Regions from separate parts of the Brevibacillus aydinogluensis genome, predicted to be linked through region 1. Evidence: riboswitches for the same ligand, from Rfam matches in the RefSeq annotation. Region 1 holds a riboswitch; the other holds the start of a gene.
The links. A riboswitch is a leader RNA that binds a small molecule or an ion and turns the genes downstream of it on or off. The one in region 1 is predicted to bind S-adenosylmethionine.

Region 1 (11,527 bases):
TCTCCTTTGCCGATCAACTCCATGTCAAAGGCGTCGCCCGCCACGTCAAGCAGGGCGATTTCCTCCTGAAGCTGCTGCCACAAATCCTGACCGACGCGTTCACCGATCAGCGGATCGTCCGGGCCGCTCACCTCGAAGAAGCGGATGTCCTCATGCTGCGAGCCGTCTTCATACAGTTCCACACGCGATTTCATCCGGTCATACACGCCGCTGAAGTGGCTCCCCATGCCGATCGGCCAGTTCATCGGGTAGGAGCGGATGCCCAGCACCCGTTCAATTTCTTCCAGCAGCTCGAACGGATCTTTGCCGTGTCGGTCCAGCTTGTTGATAAAAGTAAAAATCGGGATGCCGCGCATCCGGCAAACCTTGAACAGCTTGATCGTCTGCGCCTCTACCCCTTTGGCCACGTCGATGATCATCACCGCGGCGTCAGCAGCCGTCAGCGTCCGGTACGTGTCCTCGCTGAAGTCTTGGTGGCCCGGTGTATCCAGAATGTTGATGCGATGCCCCTTGTATTCGAAATCCATCGCGCTGGACGTAACGGAGATACCGCGCTTCTTTTCGATTTCCATCCAGTCGGAGGTGGCGTGTTTGGAATTCTTCCGCCCCTTGACCATCCCCGCCTCACGGATCGCTCCACCGTAGTACAGCAGCTTTTCCGTCATTGTCGTCTTGCCCGCGTCCGGGTGGGAGATAATCGCAAAGGTGCGCCGTCTGGCAATCTCTTGTTCCCATTGGGGGTTTTTTTGACTCATCTTCATTCTCCTGTCGTAGTTCTTTGCCATAGCGTATTCCATAATGGATTCCATAACAACGATTATAACGACAAACTGACGTGTGAGCCAGTTCCAGCTTGTAGACAAAGTCCGAAACGCATGGGAGATCGGGCCCACTCGCTCGCTTGACGCCCAGCAAAGAAGCAGATGAAGTCCGCTCCAAAACGAGACGCGGGCAGGGGACAAACATCTGGGTGTTTCGATGAAGTGAGACTTGTGTCCCCTGTGTATCCCCGCGTCTTTCGTTTTTCCGCTGAGCAGGTCGTCAAAGGAGCTCGCTTGGCCCATCCCTCCATGCGATGTACATTGTCTTCCGCTTCGGTTGATGAATGGGCAGGCCTTCCGGCCTGAAAATCGTTTTCTTGTGGGCGATTACTCAATGAATGAAACTGACGTGTGAGCCAGTTCGTATCTTTCCTTTTCCATCAGATCAGGTATAATAGTGGATTATAAAGTAGTAAAAATTTTTTGACTGCATGTGCATCCTACCATGTGCATCCTACATAGAAAAGGGAGGAACCCTATGACAAGCTCTGTGGAAAATCGTGCAGCTGCTTTTCGCGAGTATGTGAAAAAAATGACCAGCTTCGGCCAGGCGCTTGCCGTGCTGCATTGGGACATGCGCACACAGGCGCCGCGCAAAGGGATGGACGCCCGCTCCGAGGTGATCGGCGTTCTGTCTGGCGAACAGTTCAAACTGGCCACCTCCAAGGAAATGGAAGAACACCTGGAGGCACTGAGCGAACCAGCCGTGCTTGATTCGCTCGACCACATCACCCGGGCGACGGTACTGGAGTGCAAAAAGGAGTTTGACCGCAACAAAAAAATTCCGGCGGACCGCTACCAGGAGTTTGTGGTGCTGACCTCGCAGGCGGAGACCATCTGGGAGGAAGCGCGGGCCAACAGCGATTTCGCCATGTTCCGCCCCTATCTGGAAAAAATCGTCGACTTCCAGCTTGAGTTTATCGACTACTGGGGCTGCGACGGCAAAAACAAGTACAACACCCTGCTTGATCTGTACGAGCCGGGCGTGACCGTAGACCAGTTGGACCCGATCTTTGCCACCCTGCGTGAAAAAACGGTCAAGCTGGTGGCGGCCATCGCCGAGTCGCCGCACAAACCGGACACGTCTTTCCTGAAAAAACACTTCCCGGAGAGCGAGCAGGATGCGTTCAGCCGATATGTCCTGGAGAAGATCGGGTACGACTTCCAGGCAGGACGCATGGATCGCAGCGTACATCCGTTCTGCACGTCGTTCAACCCGGGCGACGTCCGAATCACGACCCGTTTCGACCCGAACGACTTCAACTCAGCGCTGTTCAGCTGCATTCACGAAGCCGGTCACGCCATGTACGAGCAAAACATCAATCCGGAGCTGCTGGGCACGCCGCTGTGCGAAGGCACTTCGATGGGCATCCATGAATCCCAGTCCCGCTACTGGGAAAACATGATTGGGCGCAGCCTGCCGTTCTGGCAGCATTTCTACGGTGATCTGCTGAAGGCCTTTCCGGTTCAGTTTGCCGGTGTGGACGTCGAACAGTTCTACCGCGCGATCAATGAGGTCACTCCATCGTTTATTCGTACGGAAGCGGACGAACTGACGTACAACCTGCACGTCATGATCCGCTACGAGATTGAAAAAGGGCTGATCAACCAAACGATCAAGGTGGCCGACCTGCCCGCCATCTGGAACGACAAAATGAAGGAGTACCTCGGCATCGTCCCGGCCAACGACAAGGAAGGCGTGCTGCAGGACGTGCATTGGGCGGGAGGCAGCTTCGGTTACTTCCCCACCTATTCGTTGGGCAACGTCTACGCCGCCCAGTTTACCCATGTGATGCGCAAGGAGCTCAGCGGCTACGATGAACTGGTGGCCAAGGGCGAGTTTGGACCGATTCGTCAGTGGCTGAAGGAGCGCATCCATCAGCACGGCAAAACAAAGAGCCCAAACGAGCTGGTGAAGGAGATCACCGGCGAGGGGATCAACGCATCGTACCTGATGGACTATCTGGAAAGCAAGTACACGTACATCTACAAGCTGTAAGAAGAGTGAGCGCCTCGCAAGTCGAGGCGCTCAGCGTGTAGACAAAGTTCGCGGCGCATGGGAGATCGGGCCCGCTCGCTCGCTTCACGCCCAGCACAGAAGCGGATGAAGTCCGCTCCAAAACGAGACGCGGGCAGGGGACAAACATTTGGGTGTTTCGATGAAGTGAGACTTGTGTCCCCTGTTGGTCCCCGCGTCTTCGTTTTTCCGCTGAGCCGGTCGTCAAAGGAGCTCGCTTGGCCCATCTCTCCATGCGATGCACATTGTCTTTCGCTTCGGTTGATGAATGGTCAGGCCTTTCGGCCTGGAAATCATTTTCTTATGGACGCTTATTCAATGAACCGTTTGTCTTCAGTCTGAGCGCTCGCAAGTCGAGGCGCTCTCAGTGTATACAAAGTCGTGTTCAATGGGGCAAAAGGAGGTGCAACGGTGGTACACTTTACTGAAAAATGGCTGCCCACCTACATCCGCCGCGATCTGATTGTGCTGTTCTGCGGCATTAATCCGGGGCGTGTATCGGCGACAGTCGGCTATCACTACGCCAATCCGTCCAATCTGTTTTGGCGCGGGCTGTACGAAGGCGGCCTTACCCCCCGGCAGCTAAAGCCGGAAGAGACGGCATGCCTGCTTGAGTACGGATACGGCATCACTGATCTGGTCTGTCGCCCCACCCGCTCCTCCGGTGAGCTGCGGGAAGCGGATTTCTCTGCCGGAGCGAAACAGTTCCGGCAGATGGTCCAGACGTACCGTCCCCGGGTCATCTGCTTTAACGGCATTACTGCGTACCGTCACGCCACCGGGCGCAAAAAGGAAGCAGTCTCGCTCGGCCTGCAGCCGCAGCTCGCCTTCGGAACCGCGGATTGGGCCGGCAGCCATCTGTTCGTCATCCCCTCCACCAGCGGCGCCAACGCCTCCTATACGCGGGAAGAACGGCTGGCGATGTTCGGTGAGCTGAGCCGTTTCCTGCGCGAGAAAGGGTGGCATCCGCTCGATCCGCAACGCACGTAAGCCCCCGCCCCGCAAGGTACGGCAGACAGCATGCACCAAAAAAAGACTCGGGCACGACGGTACCGATGGCGATACCGCCCGCCCGAGTGATGTTGGCACGGTTGGTTGCAGGCATCAGGCCTTTGCGGCCGTTTTCAGCAATTGGCTCTGCTGACGAACGTACTGGATCAGCTCCACGCTCATCTGGTAGTAGTTAAACGGCGTGATCAAATAGATTCCGTTGAAGTAGGTGATGGCCACGTCCAGCAGCTCCTTGGCCATCTTGATGCCTTCCTGTCTGGCCGCTTCTCCCTGAACACGCCTCATCCGCTCCCTCGCTTCGTCGGAGAGCTTGATCCCCGGCACTTCGTTGTGCAGAAATTCCGCGTTGCGCGAGCTGGTCAGCGGCATGATCCCGATAAACACCGGAATCTTGATGTGTTTCGTCGCATCGTGGACGAGCCGGATTGACTCTGCGTCGTACACAGGCTGCGTCATGATGAAGTCGGCTCCAGCCTCCACCTTTTTCTCCAGCCGTTTGATCGCGGCTTCGATGTGGCGCACGTTGGGGTTGAAGGCTGCGCCCACGATGAACTGCGCCTTTTGTTTCAGCGGCCGGCCGGAGAACGAGATGCCTTCGTTGAGCTGTTTGACCATGCGGATCAAGTCAAACGACGTGACATCAAACACCGAGCTGGCTCCCGGCAAGTCACCAAAGCGGGAGGGGTCGCCGGTCACCACCAGCACCTGGTCGATGCCGAGCGCGTGCAGTCCCATCAAGTGAGACTGCTGCCCGATCAGATTGCGGTCCCGGCAGGCGATGTGTACGAGCGGATCGATGCCGTACTGGCTTTTCATGATCGCTCCCAGCGCCATGTTGCTCATCCGAACGTTGGCCAGCGAGTTGTCCGCCAGGGTGATGGCGTCCGCTCCGGCCTTGTGCAGCTCAAAACAGCCGGTCAAGAATCCTTCTGTGTCCAGATCCTTTGGCGGGTCAAATTCTACAATAATTGTAGTGCCGGTTTTGACCCGCTCCACGATGCTGGGTTTCTGCCGCTCCCTGACGCTGTACGAGGCGACGGACGGCCGCTCCGTCAACGCTTCGGACGGGTTGACGCGCGGCAGCGGTGCAAGTCCCTTCAGCGCTTCCGCCATGGCCCGGACGTGGTCCGGCGTGGTTCCGCAACAGCCGCCCAACAGGCGCACGCCTTGTTCCCGGAGGCGCAGCGCGCTCTCGGCAAAGTACTCCGGTGAGGACTTGTAGGCGTACTCGCCGTCGCTGATGCCGAGCCGGCCCGCATTGGGAAAGGCGGAGAGCAGCGCCCCATCCGGCACGCTCGCGCTCTCGAACGAGCGGAGAATCTCAGCCGGCCCCAGCCGACAGTTGAGACCGATGATGTCCGCCCCCGCCTTTTGCAGCTGGGAAAACGCCTCCGTCAGCGTATAGCCGTCACGGGTCCGTCCCACGTCCAGCGTCGCCAACTGGCAAATCAGCGGCAGGCCGGTGAGCGGGCGGATCACGTCAATCGCGAGCAGCAGTTCCTCCAGGTCGAGAAACGTTTCCAGAATCAAGCCGTCCACTCCGGCGTGCAGCAGCGCGATCGCCTGCTCTTCAAACTGATCGCGGTACTCGTCCAGCACTTTTTTCCGCACCCGTCCGGCGATGATGGAGCCGATGCTGCCGACGACATAGGCGTCGTCCTGTGCCGCCTCCCGGGCGATTGTGACGGCGACGCGGTTGATGCGCGTCACCTTGTGCTCCAGCCCGTAACGGGCGAGCGCGTCCCGATTGGCGCCGAACGTGTTGGTTTCCATTAAGCGCGCTCCTGCCTCGTAATACGCCTTGTGCACGTCGTACACCAGGCGCGGATTAGTCAGGCACAGTTCCTCAAAACTGACGCCCACCGGCACCCCCGAACGGTACAACTGGGTCGCCATCGCCCCATCCCCGACCAGCAGGTGGTCTCGCAAATATTCGCGCAAATCTTTTTTGGCTGTCAAATCCATCCCTTCTCTCCCATTGCTCTGTGAAAAGTCTATCGGTCTACAGGTCGAACGCGGACGGGCCGGCGTTGAAATACCGCGCCTCCGGATGGGCGAAGACCATCGCCGAGACGGAGGCTTCCGGCTCCATCATGAACCCTTCCGTAAGCTGGATGCCAATGTCCTCCGGTTTCAATAAACGGAACAGCTTGGCCTGATCCTCCAGGTTGGGGCAGGCCGGGTAACCGAACGAGACGCGAATCCCCTGATAACGGGCACCAAACCGCTCCAGCATGGTCATCTCCGCCGGATCGGGGAAGCCCCAGACGTCCCGCATCACGTGGTGCAGCCGCTCCGCGAAGGCTTCCGCCAATTCCAGCGCCAGCGCCTGCAGGACGTGGGAACGGAGGTAGTCCCCCCGCTCTTTCAACAGGGCGGAGCGCTCGCGGATGCCGGAGCCGGCCGTCACGGCCAAAAACCCGACGTAATCCATCTCGCCGCTCTCTACTGGCCTGAGGAAGTCAGACAGACAGAGATACGGTTCCTCCTGCTGACGAGGGAAGTGGAAGCGCTCCAGCAGACGGCTGTGGTCGCGCGGATCGTAGACGAGGATGTCGTCGCCATCCGCCTGGGCGGGGAAAAACTGATACATCCCGTGCGCCGTGATCGTGCCGTCCTGATTGGCTTCCGCCAGCAGCTCCTGCACCAGCTGATACAGCCCGGTCACTTTTTCATCTCCGGTCTCCAGCAGTTTCTCCACGTTGCCGCGGACGCCGAGATGCTTGCCGAGCAGCATCCGCAGGTTGAGGTAGGGCTGCAGATGGCTGATCGGATAGTGGCGCAGCACATGCCGCTCGCAGTCGGGCGGCACGTGAACGGGCACGGTGCGGTTGACGGCGGAGCGCTTCGGCTTGAGCGATGACGCCGCTGTTTCGGCCTGCTTCGTCGTCGACGCTTCCTCTTCCGCTGCCTGCTGAGCCGCACGCAGCTTTTCCCGTTCCACGGGGTCCTGCAGGCGGTTGACCAGGTCGAGCCCATCCATCGCGTCCTTGGCGTACAGCACGATTCCCTTGTACTCCGGCGCGATCCGGTTGGAGGTAAACTTGCGGGTCAGGGCCGCGCCGCCTACCAACAGCGGCACGTCAATCCCGGCTGCCCGCAGGTCCTGGGCGGTAATCACCATCTGCTGCGCCGACTTGACCAGCAGGCCCGACAGGCCGATCGCGTCTGGCTGCTCTTCACGGCAGGCGGCAATCAGCTGCTCCGGCGGCACCTTGATGCCCAGGTTGACCACTTCGTACCCGTTGTTGGCGAGGATGATCTCCACCAGGTTCTTGCCGATGTCATGCACGTCCCCTTTTACCGTCGCCAGCAAAATTTTCCCTTTGGTGGCCGTCTCCGTCTTTTCCATGTAAGGTTCCAGGAACGATACGGAGGCCTTCATCACTTCGGCGCTCTGCAGCACTTCCGCGACGATCAGTTGGTTGTCGTTGAACAGCCGGCCTACCTCTTCCATCCCGGCCATCAGCGGACCGTTGATGATTTCCAGCGGCGTGTATTTCTCCAGCGCCAGCTTCAGGTCGTCCATCAGCCCGTCCTTGGAGCCTTCCACCACGTAACGGGCCAGACGCTCTTCCAGCGTGAGCGACGACGCTTCCACGCGTACTTCCTTTTTCTTCTGCCGGTAAAACTCGGTAAAGGCGGCCAGCGTCTCGTCGTTGGTCTCAAACAGGAGCGCCTCTGCCAATCGCCGCTCCTCTTCCGGAATGGAGGCGTAGCGTTCCAGCTTCTCGGTATTGACGATGGCGTAATCAAGTCCGGCCAGAGTCGTATGGTAAAGGAAGACGGCGTTCAGCACCTCCCGTCCGGCCGCCGGCAGCCCGAACGAGACGTTGCTGATGCCGAGAATCGTCTTGCACTCCGGCATCGCCTCCTTGATCAGGCGGAGGCCTTCCACCGTCTCGCGGGCGGAGCCGATGTACTGCTCGTCGCCGGTGCCCACCGGAAAGACCAGCGGATCGAAAATGATGTCGCGCGGGTTAACCCCGAATCGATTGACCAGCAGATCGTAGGCGCGTTTGGCCACTTCCAGCTTCCGTTCCCGGGTGACTGCCATGCCGGTCTCGTCGATCGTGCCGACGACCACAGCCGCGCCGTACTTGTGAATCAGCGGCGCCACCTGTTCAAACCGCTCCAGCCCGTCTTCCAGGTTGATCGAGTTGAGAATCGCCTTGCCCTGCGAGTACCGCAGTCCAAGTTCCATGACGCGCACGTCGGTGGAGTCGATCATCAGCGGCGCTTTCACTTTTTTGATGACAAACTGCAGGAACTTCTCCATGTCCCCGTACTCATCCCGGTCCGGGTCGGCGAGACAGATGTCAATGATCTGTGCCCCCCGCTTTACCTGGGCGCGGGCGATGTCGGACGCTTCCTCGTACTTCCCGGCCGCGATCAGGTCGCGGAATTTTTTCGACCCGATCACGTTGCTCCTCTCTCCGACAAGCAGCGGCCGATTGTCTGCTTCCGCGTAGACGACCTCGATCCCCGACACGGCGCTGACCGGCTGTCCGGCCGGGACACGGGGCTTGCAGTCCTTCAATGCTTCCGCCAGCGCGCGGATATGCTCCGGCGTCGTGCCGCAGCATCCTCCGGCGACGTTGAGCCAGCCCTGCTCGGCAAACGCCCGCATCTTGGCGGCCAGTCCGTTCGGCGTCTCGTGGTAATGGCCGTTTTCATCCGGCAGGCCGGCGTTGGGATAACAGCTCACCCCGCACTGGGCCAAATTCGCCAGCGTGCGCAGATGGTCACGCATGAACTCCGGCCCGGTGGCGCAGTTCAGACCAATGGTAATCGGCTTCAGATGCTCCAACGAGACGTAAAACGCTTCGATGGTTTGCCCGGCCAGGGTCGTGCCCATCGGCTCAATCGTGCCGGAGATCATCACCGGCACTTCCCTGCCCAGCTCCGCGAACGCCCGGCGAATGCCGATGCCGCCGGCCTTGACGTTTAAGGTGTCCTGCGAGGTCTCCAAAAGCAGCGCATCCACGCCGCCGATCAGCAGCCCTTTCGCCTGCCGGTAGTACGCTTCCACCAGCTCTTCAAAGGTGACGCCTCCCGTCAGAGACAGCGTCTTGGTCGTCGGCCCCATCGAGCCTGCGACGTAACGCGGCCACTCCGGGGTGGAATAGGCATCAGCCGCTTCCCGTGCCAGCCGGGCTGCAGCGATGTTGATCTCCAGATCTTTGTCTGCCACGTCGTACTCGGCCAGGACGATCGAGGTGGCACCAAACGTGTTGGTCTCCACGATGTCCGCACCCGCCTCCAGGTATTTTTCATGAATGGAGCGGATCACGTCAGGACGGGTGAGATTGAGCAGCTCGTTACAGCCTTCGTAGGCCTCACCGCCAAAATCATCAGCAGTCAGGCTGGCCTGTTGCAGCATCGTCCCCATCGCACCGTCCAGAATCAGAATTTTCCGGTAAAGCTGTTCACGAAGACTTATTTTCATGGGGCAAACTCCTTTTCTTCCAAACTCACACGCATTGGTCCGTGTACAATAAAAAATCCTCTTCTGTGTGCAACAAGAAGAGGATTTGTCCGCGAAACATACACGCATGACCATCCTCTTATCTTTCAAAGCACACGCTTTGCTGGAATTGGCACCTGGTAATCCGGTTGCCGAGGCTTCATTGGGCCAGTCCCTCAACCTCTCTGGATAAGAGTCGTCACTGTCTGTTATGCAGTTTTGTCAAACGGTAACGATGTTTGAATGTATCTTAACACCCCCTTTTCCTCGCGTCAATGTAGAATTTGTCTATTTTCTCCAGACTGCCCCCGCCCATTTTTTGCGAGCTGGTCATTCGCCCACAACAACCGGCACATTCGTGTATAGACTAAAGCATACGGAAAGGAGGGGAAACAACAATGAGTACTTCCTACTGCGGTTCCGGCTTTTTCGGTGACACGTTCGCAATTGTGCTCGTTCTGTTTATCCTGTTGGTCATCGTCGGGTGTTCGAACGACTGCAACTAAACGAGTGCGTACATCAACAAGGAGCCTAGCTAAACCTAGGCTCTTTTTTCGCTGGACAACCCTGTCCGCCTGCCGTTCCCTGCGGGACGTTTGCGCCTGATGCTGGTTCGTTGTCAGCCGCTGTCCGTTTTTGCTATGATGAAAAGCGATTCCGTACAAAGGAGCGAACCGCTGTGGATCAATTGGTACCCTGTAACCGACAGGAATTCCTCTCTCGCCTGGAGACGGTGAAAGAGTTGGAGCACACGGATTTTGAGACATATTCAATCGTCAAGAATCAAGCGACGGGGCAGCACTACCTGCGTTATTCGTTTACGCATCTCAACCTGTTTGAAGGAGGCAGGCGGGACGAATACGACCACTTCCTCCCGCTGGAATCGGACGACGTGCTGGGCATTCTGTTTGGCGACCAGCCCTATCGCTTTCCCGATCACTGGCGCTCTCCCTATCTGCGCAGCGGGACGGATGAGCGGCTGATGCCGTTTGATCCCAGTGAAAACCACGATCTTAAGGAAGCGGCCGAAGCAGAACGATCGCTGCTCGCCAAGCTGGCCCAGTACAAGCGGCAGTGGCAGTCGGCCGACGACAAGGAACGGCTGACGCGGGACCTGTTCCACGATTTGGACGATTTGCTGAAAAAACCGGAAGAGTGAGTTGCATCCCGCAGGAGATGCCGCTATAATGCTAGAAGAATATCGTTGTCGCTGAAGAGGAGAGTACTCCGTCAGAAAGCAGAAGCGAGCCGGGGACGGTGGGAGCCCGGTGCAAACTGACGCGGGGAAGCGCACCTCGGAGACGCGTCCTGAAGGTCCGGACAGCCGGATTGCGTAGGGCACGCCGGGTCTGCCCGTTACCGCAGGCAAAGCGGCTTTCGCCTTTTCCCGTGCGGGAGGCGAGAGCAACAAGAGTGGCACCGCGGGAGTACAACCTCTCGTCTCTTCCCTGATGAGACGCAGAGGTTTTTCTATTTTTTAGATTCCAGACCGAAAGGAGAATTCCATGAGCTATAAGCATCAAGCGGCCAGCATCATTGCCGCAGCACTCACCCGCCTCGGCGCGGACCAATTTACCGCCGAAACCGTATACGACATGCTGGAAACGCCACCCAATCCCAGCATGGGGGATATCGCCTTCCCCTGCTTCCAACTGGCCAAGGCGCTTCGCAAAGCGCCGCCGCTGATCGCCTCCGAACTGGCCGGCGAGGTTAGCGGTACGCCGATCCGCGAAGTCAAGGCGGTCGGTCCGTACCTCAACCTGTTCCTCGATCAGCAAAGCGTCGCCCGCGACGTAATCGGCACGATCCTGACGCAGGGCAGCGCATACGGCAGCCGCGACATCGGTAAAGGGCGCAATGTGCCGATTGACCTCTCCTCTCCCAATATCGCCAAGCCGTTCTCCATGGGCCACCTGCGCTCCACCGTAATCGGCAACGCGATCGCCAACATCTTGGAAAAACACGGCTACCGTCCGATCCGCATCAACCACCTGGGCGACTGGGGGACGCAGTTTGGCAAGCTGATCGTCGCCTACAAGCTGTGGGGTGACGAAGAAAAAGTAAAAGCCGAGCCGATCAAGGAGCTGCTCCAGCTCTACGTCCGCTTCCACGAAGAGGCAGAAAAAGACCCGTCGCTGGAAGATCAGGGACGCGAGTGGTTCAAAAAGCTGGAGGACGGAGACGAGGAAGCGCGCCGCCTCTGGCAGTGGT
Region 2 (11,527 bases), 1.8 Mb from region 1:
TGGGAGCAAGCATCGCCGCTCATCTGGCCAACGTCGGCATCCCCGTTTACCTGCTGGACATCGTGCCGCGAGAGTTGACAGAGGACGAGAGAAAGAAAGGACTGACGCTGGCTGATCCCGTCGTCCGCAACCGCATCGCCCAGTCCGGCAAGGACCGGCTGCTGAAAGAAAAACCGGCTCCGCTCTACGACAAGGCGAACCTGGACCTGATCACTGTCGGCAACATGGAAGACCACCTGTCCTATCTCGGCGAGGCTGACTGGATCATCGAGGCGGTCGTGGAAAACCTCGACGTAAAGAAAAAGGTGTTTGAACTGGTCGAGGCGCACCGCAGGCCGGGCACCATCGTCTCCTCCAATACGTCGGGCGTTTCCATCAACGAGATATGCGCGGGACGTTCCGACGAGTTTCGCAAGCATTTCCTGGGCACGCACTTTTTTAATCCGCCCCGTTATCTGAAACTTCTTGAGATTATTCCCGGAAACGACACGGACCCGGCGATTGTCGACTACATGATGCACTTTGGCGAATTCGTGCTGGGCAAAGGAACGGTGCTCTGCAAGGACACCCCCAACTTCATCGCCAACCGCATCGGGACGTTCGGCCTGCAGGTCTCGATCCAGGAGATGATGCGGCTCGGACTGGGCATCGACGAGGTAGACGCGCTGACGGGTCCGGTGATCGGTCGTCCGAAAAGCGCCACCTTCCGCACGCTGGACGTGGTCGGGCTGGACACGTATGTGCACGTGGCCAACAACGTGAAAAACAAGACCGCGGATGACGCGGAAAAAGCGATCTTCGAAGTGCCGTCCCTGGTGCTGCAGTTGGTGGAAAAGGGCTGGCTCGGCCAAAAGGCAGGTCAGGGCTTCTTCAAGCAGGTAAAGACGGAGAATGGCAAAGAGATTCTCGTACTCGACTACAACACGCTGGAATACCGTCCGCGCGTCAAGGCGAAGTTTCCGTCGCTGGAGGCGGCCAAGACGGCGAAGACGCTGCCGGAAAAGCTGAAAGCGCTTGTGTACGGCAAGGACAAGGGGAGCGAGTTTCTCTGGAGCGTCTTCAAGAAGGTGCTGCTCTACTCGGCGGCCAAGGCGTACGAAATCGCCGACGACATCGTGGCTGTCGACCGGGCGATGAAATGGGGCTTCGGCTGGGAACTGGGACCATTTGAGACCTGGGACGCGATCGGTGTGGAAAAATCGGTGGCCCGCATGCGCGAAGAGGGCGAGACAATCCCGGCGCTGGTGGAGGAACTGCTGGCGAGCGGCAAGACCTCGTTCTATCAGAAACAGGACGGGCGTGTGGCTGTATTTGCCGTCGGCGGCCGCTACAAGGACGTCGAGGAAAAGAAAGAGCAGATCAACCTGGCGGCACTCAAGGAACAGGGCCGGCTGATCAGGAAAAACGCGGGTGCCGCGCTGGTGGACCTGGGCGACGGTGTGGCCTGCCTGGAGTTTACCTCTCCGCACAACGCGCTGGGCATGGATGTGCTGCAGATGGCGGCCTTCGCCGTGGAAGAGGTGCAGCGCAACTTCCTCGGACTGGTGATCGGCAATCAGGGCAAAAACTTCTGTGTCGGCATGAACCTGGCTCTGGCCTTGATGGAGGCGCAGGACGAAAACTGGTTTGAACTGGACATGTTGGTCAGACAGTTTCACAAGGTGGGGAACGCGCTGCGCACCATGCACCGTCCGGTCGTAGCGGCGCCGTTCGGCATGACGCTCGGCGGCGGTGTGGAAGTCTGCTTCCTGGCCGACCGCGTGCAGGCGGCCGCCGAGACCTACATGGGGCTGGTGGAAGTGGGCGTAGGCCTCTTGCCCGGCGGCGGCGGCACCAAGGAGATGCTGTTCCGGGCGATGGAACAAGTACCGGAAGGCGGCACCGTGCCGGTTGATCCATTCCCGTTCGTGGCCCGTGCGTTCGAGACGATTGCCATGGCCAAAGTCTCTACCAGCGGGAAGGAAGCGATCAATCTGGGCTACCTGCGCCCGAGCGACCGGATCAGCATCAATCAGGATCACCTCCTCTACGACGCCAAGCAGCTCGTGTTGACGATGGTCAAGGAGGGGTATACACCGCAGCGGCCGCGCAAGATTCGCGTCATCGGCGAGTCGGGGTATGCCACCCTGCGGCAAAGCATCTATTCGATGAAAAAGAGCGGCTACATCAGCGATCACGACGAACTGATCGCCAGCAAGATCGCCTACGTCATGTCCGGCGGCAGCGTGCCGGCCGGCACCGAGGTGACGGAATCCTACATCCTGGAGCTGGAGCGGCAGGCGTTCCTCGAGCTGATCAAGACGCCCAAGACGCAGCAGCGCATGCAGCACATGCTGATGAAAAACAAGCCATTGCGTAACTAGGGAGGGGGAAAGACATGAGAGAAGCAGTGATCGTCGCCGGCGCCCGCACCGCGGTGGGAAAAGCGAAGCGAGGCAGCCTGAAGGACGTGCATCCCGTCGACATGGGGGCTGCGGTCGTGAGCAACCTGTTGCGCCGCGTCCCCGAGCTTAATCCGGCCGAGATCGAGGACGTGATCATGGGGACGGCCGTACCGGAAGCCGAGCAGGGGATGAACATGGCCCGCCTGATCGGCCTGCGCGCCGGATTGCCGACCAACGTTCCCGGCATTACCGTCAACCGCTTTTGCTCGTCCGGCCTGCAGACCATCGCCTACGCCGCCCAGCAGATTATCGCCGGCGGGGCTGACGTGATCGTGGCCGGCGGGGTGGAGAGCATGAGCCTGCTGCCGATGGCCGGCCACAAGGTGGCGCTCAATCCGACGCTGATGGAGACAATGCCGGAAGCGTACATGAGCATGGGGCACACAGCCGAGGAAGTGGCAAAGCGCTACGGCGTCAGCCGCGAAGACCAGGACGCGTTTGCGCTGCAAAGCCATCAGCGGGCTGCAGCCGCCATCGCCGCCGGCAAGTTCCGGGACGAGATTGTGCCGCTGACCGTCAAGCAGCACCGCGTGGACGATGACGGCAAGCTGCACGTCACGGAGCGCGTCTTTGACACGGACGAGGGCGTGCGGGCTGACACCTCGCTGGAAGCGCTGGCCAAGCTGAAGCCGGTGTTCCACGTGCAGGGCACGGTCACGGCAGGCAACTCTTCGCAGACGAGCGACGGCGCAGCCGCCGTACTGGTGATGTCGGCGGAAAAGGCGGACAGTCTGGGCGTTCGCCCGATCGCCAGATTCCGCTCGTTTACGGTGGGCGGCGTCGATCCCGACGTGATGGGGATCGGTCCGGTAGTCGCCATTCCAAAAGCGCTGAAAATGGCTGGATTGAGCCTGGCCGATGTGGACCTGTTTGAGCTGAACGAGGCGTTTGCCTCCCAGTCACTCGCCGTCATCCGCGAACTGGGCCTCGACCCGGCAAAAGTAAACGTCAACGGCGGTGCGATTGCCCTGGGCCATCCGCTGGGCTGCACCGGGGCGAAGCTGACCGTTTCCCTGTTGAATGAGTTGAAGCGGCGCGGCGGCAAGTACGGCGTCGTGACGATGTGCATTGGCGGCGGCATGGGGGCCGCCGGCGTGTTCGAAATGCTGTAGGCACGGAGAAACACCACATTTTATAAAAAGGGAGAGGGATTTGATGGCTGAAACGAAAGATCTGATTCGCGGCGGCAGCTTTCTGATCAATGCCGGTTCGCCGGACGACGTGTTTGTGCTGGAGGAAATCACCGACGAGCAAAAACTGATCGCGCAGACGACAGAGGATTTCATCAACAATGAAGTGCGTCCGCATATGGAAGAGCTGGAACAGCAAAACTTTGAGCTGTCCGTATCGCTGCTGAAAAAAGCGGGGGAACTGGGCCTCCTGGCTGCCGACGTGCCGGAGAAGTACGGCGGTGTCAGCCTGGATAAGATCAGTTCCGCTCTGATCGGCGAAAAATTTGCGCTGGGGCGCGGGTTTGCGATTACGTTTGGGGCGCACGTCGGCATTGGTTCTCTGCCGATCGTGTACTTCGGCACGGAAGAGCAAAAGCAGCGCTACTTGCCCGATCTCGCCACCGGAAAGCGGATTGCCGCGTACTGCCTGACGGAACCGGGCTCCGGTTCGGACGCGCTCGGCGCCAAAACGACAGCCAAATTGTCCGAAGACGGCACGCATTACGTGTTGAACGGGACCAAGCAGTTCATCACAAACGCCGGTTTTGCCGATATCTTCATCGTTTATGCGAAAATTGACGGGGAACACTTCTCCGCGTTCATCGTGGAGCGCGACTTCCCGGGGGTATCGGTCGGCGCCGAAGAGAAGAAAATGGGCATCAAGTGCTCCTCGACCCGTCCGCTCATTCTCGAAGACGCCCGCGTGCCGGTGGAAAACCTGCTGGGCGAGCCGGGAAGAGGGCATGTGATCGCGTTCAACATCTTGAACGTCGGTCGCTACAAACTGGCTGTCGGCGCGGTTGGCTCGGCGAAACACGCCCTGCATCTGGCGACCACCTACGCCAAGGAGCGCAAACAGTTCAAAACGCCGATCGCCAACTTCTCCATCATCAAGAACAAATTGGGCACCATGGCGGCAAAAATCTACGCCGCGGAATCCTTGGTGTACCGCACGGTCGGCCTGTTCGATGCCGCCCTCTCCGCTCTTGGCGAAAAGGCGGAGGACGGCCGTGAAGTGGCCAAGGCCATCGCCGAATACGCGATCGAATGCTCCATCAACAAGGTATTTGCTTCGGAAGTGCTGGATTACTGCGTGGACGAAGGCGTACAGATCCACGGCGGATACGGCTATATCCAGGAATACGAGATCGAGGGCATGTACCGCGATTCGCGCATCAACCGGATTTTTGAAGGTACGAACGAAATCAACCGCCTGCTGATCCCCGACATGCTGGTGAAAAAGGCGATGAAAGGGGAACTGCCGCTGATGCAGGCAGCCGCCGGCCTGCAGGAAGAGCTGATGAGCTACTATCCGGAAGAAATCGAGGAAGCGCCGCTGGCGGCAGAAAAACACCTGATCGAGATGACCCGCAAGATCATCCTGATGGTGGCCGGTTCCGCGCTGATGAAGTACCAGCAGGCGATTGCCAAGGAGCAGGAACTCCTGGCGCTGGCCGCCGACATGCTGATCGAGCTGTACGCGATGGACAGCGTCGTGAAGCGGACGGAAAAGGCAATCGAGAAAAACGGCGTGGAAAACGAGCGGCAAAAGCTGGATCTCGCCACCCTGTATGTACACGAAGCGTTTGACCGGATCGAGGGCTGGGCAAAAGAGGCGCTGGCGGCGATGGAAGAGGGCGACGAACTGCGCATGCGCCTGTCCATCCTGAAAAAGCTGACCCGCCGGACGCCGATCAACACCGTCCACCTGAAACGGGCCATCGCCGACCGCGTTATCGAAGCGGACGGATACGTGCTGTAACGGGTGAAATGAACAGAAGCCGAGGGGATGTCCCTCGGCTTCGTTTTTTTTCGTTTTCGGATTAGTAGATGGCTTCCCAGCCGGCCGGAGTGACGAACAGGCGGATCGCCTTGATCTTGCGGTCGTCCATCAGCGTGAAGTAGTGGCGGGAGTAGGACGGGACGGAGATCAGGTCGCCCGGCTCCATTTCCACGTCAAAGTAGCGGCCGTCCTTGCCTTTGATCGCAAAGATGCCGTGGCCGTCCACGCAGAAGCGGCACTCGTCGTCGGTGTGATGATGTTCTGCTTTAAATTTGACCAGCAGTTCATCCAGGTTGGGCGTCTGATCGGACAGGACGACGATGTCGGCCGTGAGATAGCCGCGCCGCTTGCTGATGTCCTCGATTTCCGGGCGGAACGCGTCGAGAATCTGCTGCTTTTCCTCGTCGGTCAGGTTGTAGTTGTCGCGCAGATTGGCATCCAGGCGGTCTACTCCCCAGTGCTCATAGATGATTTCTTGGGATTGCAGGAATTTAGAAACTTCCTCCGGTGCCGTAATGTACTCGTTGTTGTCGTGAAACCGTACTTTTGCCATGATGCAATACCTCCTTTAATGATTTTCAATTTATTGAGGGTGTGTGAGGGACACGGCGGTCTGGCGAAGCTGCAGCCAGCGCACGTGGTACTCAAACAGGAACTCAAACGACTCCAGGTGGCGCTTCGCCTCGAAGTCGTTGGCACCCCAGGCGTAGATGCCGTGGTTGCGGATCAGCACGCCGGGGACATCAGGTGTGATCACTTTTTCGATCGCAGCTGCCAGTGTCGGAATGTGGGCAAAATTCTCGACAATCGGAATGGTAATGCGCGCGTTTTCTTCCCAGATGCCCAGTCCCTTGATCAGCTCCTGCCCCTGAATGGAAAAGGCGCGCTGCCCGAAGTAGAGTTCGGACACGAGGTTGTTCCACACGGTGTGCACGTGGAAGCAGGCGCCCGCCTGCGGAATGCGCTTGTAGACCACGGCGTGGATCAGCGTTTCCGCCGAGGGCTTGAGCGTCGTCGGTTCGACCGGGCGGGACTCCCCGTCGACCACCAGGTAGTCTTCCGGGGAGAGCTTGGTCTTGTCTTTTCCACTGGCCGTCACGGCAAACTGCAGCGGGTCATCAGAGAGCTTGATCGAAAGATTGCCGCTGGTGCCGGGAAACCAATCGCGGCGGGCAAACGTCAGCTTCGCTTCGTCCAGCCGGCGAAACGCGTCTGCGCGTTGTTCCAGAGTCACTGTCATGGTGAGCCGACCTCCTGTTTGGTACGTAAATCTTTTACAATGTCGATGACGTCGTGGAAGGTGGCAAACGTCCGATGCGCAAGGCCCAGTTCCGCACATTTTTGCGCCAGCAGCGAACGGGCGATGACGAAATCGGCAATCTTGGCGCCCGCCAGATCGGTGACGGAATCGCCGATGACCACGCGGAAGTGGCGGTCCGGGTCGTATCTCCGGATGATCGACGTCTTGCACATGCCGCAGTCGTTGTCACAGTGTTCGTCGCAGCGGTGCGGCCACGTGATGGTGATGTGCTCGCCGCTGAAATCGCTGCCGTTGCAGTAGATGGGCACGTTCAGCTCAAACGGGGCGAGGATCGGCTCCACGAAAAAGTCGATGCCGCCGCTGGTGATCAACAGTTCGATGCCTTCGTCCCGGCAAAAGCGGACAAATTCGGCAAAGCCGGGACGGATCACCGCATCCTCGACGATGAAGTCGACAATCTCCTGCTTAAGCGAGGAAGGGAGGAGCTGAAACAGCCTGCCCACGCCTTCGCGTATGCTCACCTGCTGGGAGAGGATTTGTTCCGTCAGCGCCTCCCACTGCGGGGGAGCAAAGCGGCGCATGATGGCGACGATGTTGTCCTTTTCCGTAATGGTGCCGTCAAAGTCGCAGAACAGCACGAGCGATTTGCTCATCGTCCGCCCCCCCATTTCTCCAGGGCTGCCGCCAGCTCCGGCGACTCGGCTGCCGCGTCGGCAAGCGAACGTCCGGCGACGACCGCGTCAATCGCGGCGACAAACGCGCGTCCGCCTGCGGTCGCCCCGCCGGGATGGCCGTGGATGCCGCCGCCCGCATTGACCACCTGATCCTGTCCAAAATCTTCGTACAGTTGGGGCACCAGGCCGGGATGAATGCCTGCAGACGGGACCGGGAAGGCGCGCCGCAAGCCGTTCAGGGGAGCGGTCAGATGCTCGGCCAGCTGCAGGGCTTCCGTCTTGTCCAGAGCCACGCTGCCGTATGGCGACGGGAAGAGCACCAGGTCGGCGCCGGCGATCCGCATCAGTTTGCCCAAGAGCAGCGGCGTGGCGATGCCGTAGTCGGGCGACGGGTAGAATGCGCCTGCCAGTGCCGGATGGGCCATGATCGGCACGTGGACGTCCGGGTCGGCACTCAGGCGGTGCAGGGCGTCAAAGCCGAACGCCAGCACGTTGAACAGCAGGCAGTCCGCGCCAGCCTCCACGGCCCGCTTGGCCCGCTCGTTCAACTCGTGCACCGGACCGGTCAGATTGGCAGCGTAGAGGACAGGTTTGCCGGTCTGTGCTTCCGTTTCCGCGGCAATCTGTTTAAACGCCTTGATCCGTTCCAGAAACGGGGCGCGGTCATCGGCGAAAAAGATTTCATCGTCCTTGACCAAGTCCACGCCGCCCAGCGCCTGCGCGCGGAACTGGGCTTTCAGATCGTCAAACGGCATACCCAGGCAGGACTTGAAAATGCTCATCAGCAGCGGGCGGTCATGCACGCCGAGCCGTTTGCGCAGACCATCGATGCCGAAACGGGGACCAGGAAAGCCGTTGAGAAACGCTTCCGGGAACTGCACGTCGATCAGCTTGATCTTGCCGTCCATGGAGAGCTTGCCGAAGATGCCGGTCAGCAGCGACGGGATGTCGGCGGTAAAGTTGCGCACCGGGTAGCTGACGGTGATCAGACCGCGCGTTTCCCCGTTTTCCAGCGTCTCCAGCGGTTGAGCGTCCACCGCTTCGCCCAGGTACGGTTTCAGTTCCGCCTGTTTGGCGGCGGGCAGGTCAGTCCAGGTGCCGACGGTCATCCCGACGGCGATCCCCTCTGCTTTTTTGCGCAGGTCTTTCGCTTGTGTCAGATAGGTGACGAGGATGCGTTGTTCGTTCATGGATGGGATGATCCTCCTTGTGCTGTGCCCTCCCGGCTTGCGGGCGGGATTGCCGCCGTGCTGTGGACGAGCCGGACAGGGCCGCTGTGTTCCAACAAAAAACCTCCCCATGGAGGAGGGGAGGCGGTTGTCGTTCAGTCAGCGTCTCCTCTCATCTTTCGGAAAACATTTCCGCAGGATTTAGCACCGTTACGCCCCCAGACGGGAAAGCGCCGGTTGCCGGGCATCATAGGGCCAGTCCCTCAGCCAGCTCGTGATAAGAGTGTGAATCGTCTGCTATGCGGTTTTGCTTGGCAGTTACCCCCATGATATGACGTTCCTTGCAGGGAGTCAACCCTTGATCGGTGGAAATGTGCAGGCTGTTGTCACGCTGCAGGGAGCCGGGCCTGGCGTTGTCCGGCCGGTAGTAAATCCGGCCCTGGCGCCGATTCAGTGCTGGATGTGTACGTTATGGAGAAGGAGCCACAGTTCAGATGTTTCGTCCACCACCCACCAGAAAAAGGCATCGCGTGCAAAGGCGCATCGGTGTGCAGGCGGAGCGGCGGCCAGATAGGCGCGTATGTCGTCCAGCGGTATGTGATCCCTGCTGGTGTCGGCAAAGGGAAACACGTAGTCAGCAGCAGGCTTTCTGTCCGGTCCGTCAATTGGCACGACCCCCAGCCCGTCGATGGTCGGAATCCAGCCAGCGGATCGGCGCTGGATCTCCAGGTCGTTCAGATACCGCATGACGTCGGGAATCGGTTCGAGGCCCAGGTCTGTCTGCATGTGATGCAAAACGGTCTGGCGGCACGTAACGAAGTTTCGTAACTGCGGGTCTGTTGCCTCTTCATGCCTGCTTTCTGCGAGATCGGCCCAATACCGCTCCCATTGCCGGGGTGTGCGGACGGACACCAGACTGCCAAGTTCGCCGGCGGATCCGATCGTCACCACCAGGCGGAAAAAGTCTTCCAGATTACGTGCGATAATGCGCAAAGGTGGGTCGTCCGTCGGGCTGACACAAACAATCGAGGCCTCTTCCAGATCTGTGATGCGGCCGAAATCGGTCAAAAAGCCGTAATGAATGCCGTCGCAGCCGGTCTCGGCAAAGACGTGCATGTCGGGCGGCGTAATCGTGTAGCGGAAGGAATTGTCTGCAAACCGGAAATGGATATACTCCAGCGGTCTGTCCAGTCCTTCCCGTATCAGTTTCTGCTCCAATGCCCGCATGTGCTCCAGCAGGTCGATGCCATACCCCATCAAATCGCCCCTTGGACACCGTGTTATAATACCCCTTATTTTACCATAAACCTCAATATTTTGAAAAAATGCTGCGGCGCGGTGGAACTTTTCCTCGCCATGTGCGTGGATAGGAGTGAAAGGGTGTGAATCCGTGGAAAAGGTCGGACTGGAAGACGTGTACCGCTTGTACGTCAACGACATATACCGCTACCTCTGCCGATTGACCGTTGACCGGGTGCAGGCGGAAGACCTGACGCAGGAGACCTTTTTTCGGGCGTATCAATACCTGGATGACTATCGTGGGGAAAAGGTGCGCCCCTGGCTGTACAAGGCGGCCTACCACACGTTTGTGGACTGGCATCGGAGGCGGAAGAAGCGTCCGTGGCGATTGGTGGAGAAGATTCCGGAACAGCCGGACGGGGCGGCGGCGGACCCGGTGCGGACGCTGCTGAGCCAAGAGGCGTGGTCATCGCTGCGGACGTGCCTGGACCGGCTGCCGGAGAAGCAAAAACAGGTGATCCTGCTGCATTACGAACAGCTCAGCTACGCGGAAATCGCCGAGGTGCTGGGCATCGACACGGGGGACGTAAAGCGCTCATTGTTTCGCGGGCGGCAAAAATTACGCAGAATGTGGAGGGATGAACTTGACGACGGACAAGGCAAATGAGGATCGGGAACGGGAACTGCTGGCATATCTGCGCGGTGAAATGACGAAGGAAGAAGCTGCCTCTTTCCGTGCGAGGATTGCAGCGGACGAACTGTATGCGGAACGCTTGGAGGAGCTTTTGCTGGGCAGCGGCGGAGAGGAGGAGAGAGAAACGGACGTGCTGTCCGAAGAGACGCAGCGCGCCATCCTCCGCCGCAGCAAATGGCGCCACAGGCTCGGCAACGCGGCTTACACGGTGGCCATCTCGCTTCTCGTCGGGGCCGTCCTGATCTTCACCAACGGGTGGATCGGCTGGTATTTGTACGAGGACGCCTACCGGGTGGCCCGGGACATGGTGCACTTTACCCAGCCGGGGCTCACGGTGGGCAGCAGCGGTTCGCAAATCGGATTTCTGTACGGGGAGATAACCATGGAACTGCGTGAACAGGTGGGGAGAGACGATCAGAACGCCGGAACCTTTTCGATCAGCCACGTCTTCTCGATCATTTCCGCGAAGCCGGCATGGACCGACGGTTTGCGGAAAGAGCGGCTCTTTTTTCTCTTTCCGTTGTCAGCGGACGATCGGGAAGAAAGCGCCATCCGCAGAAATCCTGCCTGGAACACGCTGGAAAAGCTGCCGGAGGGAACGGTGGCGCAGCTCGCCGTCTCGTTTGACCGGCTGCTGACCCATGATGAGTACTACGCCCTTTTTTCCGGCTACGACTTGGATACCACCTGGTTCGCCGTGGACACGGGGCAGGAGCGAAACCATCCGGACGCGGCGGAAGGCAGTCTGCTGCTGTCGGCCGGTGACGTGTGGGGATACGCGGAAAGAGAACTCGATTACGGCGAAGCACCGATTCAGGCACATGGCGAAGGTGAGCGGCGCGCCCGGGCGTACCTGGCGGAAATGGAGTATCTCGCGGGACAGGAACGGCTGACGAACGCCATTGGCGAGCGGCTTGTGACCGCCCGAAACCGGCTGCGTATCGAGGAACGCTGCCGCTACCTGCAGCAGAACGGTGTGCGCCTCTACGGGGCGGTCGTGACGGGCCCTGTCAAGGAACTGCTAAAGCTGCGGCAGGAGCCGTCGATCACGGCTGCCTTCGTGGGCCGGATCGACTGGTGGAACTGGGACC

Region 2: another riboswitch for S-adenosylmethionine. It lies ahead of Q7F15_RS03360 (2,3-diketo-5-methylthiopentyl-1-phosphate enolase); the one in region 1 lies ahead of metH (methionine synthase).

Annotation. Positions count from the first base shown of each region.
Region 1 is NZ_OY569118.1:2,483,296-2,494,822, forward strand. It holds gene Q7F15_RS12255 (peptide chain release factor 3) at 1-755, opposite strand, end outside; gene Q7F15_RS12260 (carboxypeptidase M32) at 1,300-2,820, shown strand; gene Q7F15_RS12265 (mismatch-specific DNA-glycosylase) at 3,250-3,828, shown strand; gene Q7F15_RS12270 (bifunctional homocysteine S-methyltransferase/methylenetetrahydrofolate reductase) at 3,943-5,814, opposite strand; gene metH (methionine synthase) at 5,852-9,298, opposite strand; SAM riboswitch class I at 9,414-9,512, opposite strand; gene Q7F15_RS12280 (YjcZ family sporulation protein) at 9,715-9,822, shown strand; gene Q7F15_RS12285 (hypothetical protein) at 9,996-10,475, shown strand; gene argS (arginine--tRNA ligase) at 10,822-11,527, shown strand, end outside.
Region 2 is NZ_OY569118.1:697,231-708,757, forward strand. It holds gene Q7F15_RS03330 (3-hydroxyacyl-CoA dehydrogenase/enoyl-CoA hydratase family protein) at 1-2,363, shown strand, start outside; gene Q7F15_RS03335 (acetyl-CoA C-acetyltransferase) at 2,378-3,556, shown strand; gene Q7F15_RS03340 (acyl-CoA dehydrogenase FadE) at 3,600-5,378, shown strand; gene Q7F15_RS03345 (1,2-dihydroxy-3-keto-5-methylthiopentene dioxygenase) at 5,440-5,952, opposite strand; gene Q7F15_RS03350 (methylthioribulose 1-phosphate dehydratase) at 5,983-6,639, opposite strand; gene Q7F15_RS03355 (2-hydroxy-3-keto-5-methylthiopentenyl-1-phosphate phosphatase) at 6,636-7,313, opposite strand; gene Q7F15_RS03360 (2,3-diketo-5-methylthiopentyl-1-phosphate enolase) at 7,310-8,524, opposite strand; SAM riboswitch class I at 8,673-8,787, opposite strand; gene Q7F15_RS03365 (hypothetical protein) at 8,954-9,760, opposite strand; gene Q7F15_RS03370 (RNA polymerase sigma factor) at 9,894-10,409, shown strand; gene Q7F15_RS03375 (anti sigma factor C-terminal domain-containing protein) at 10,381-11,527, shown strand, end outside.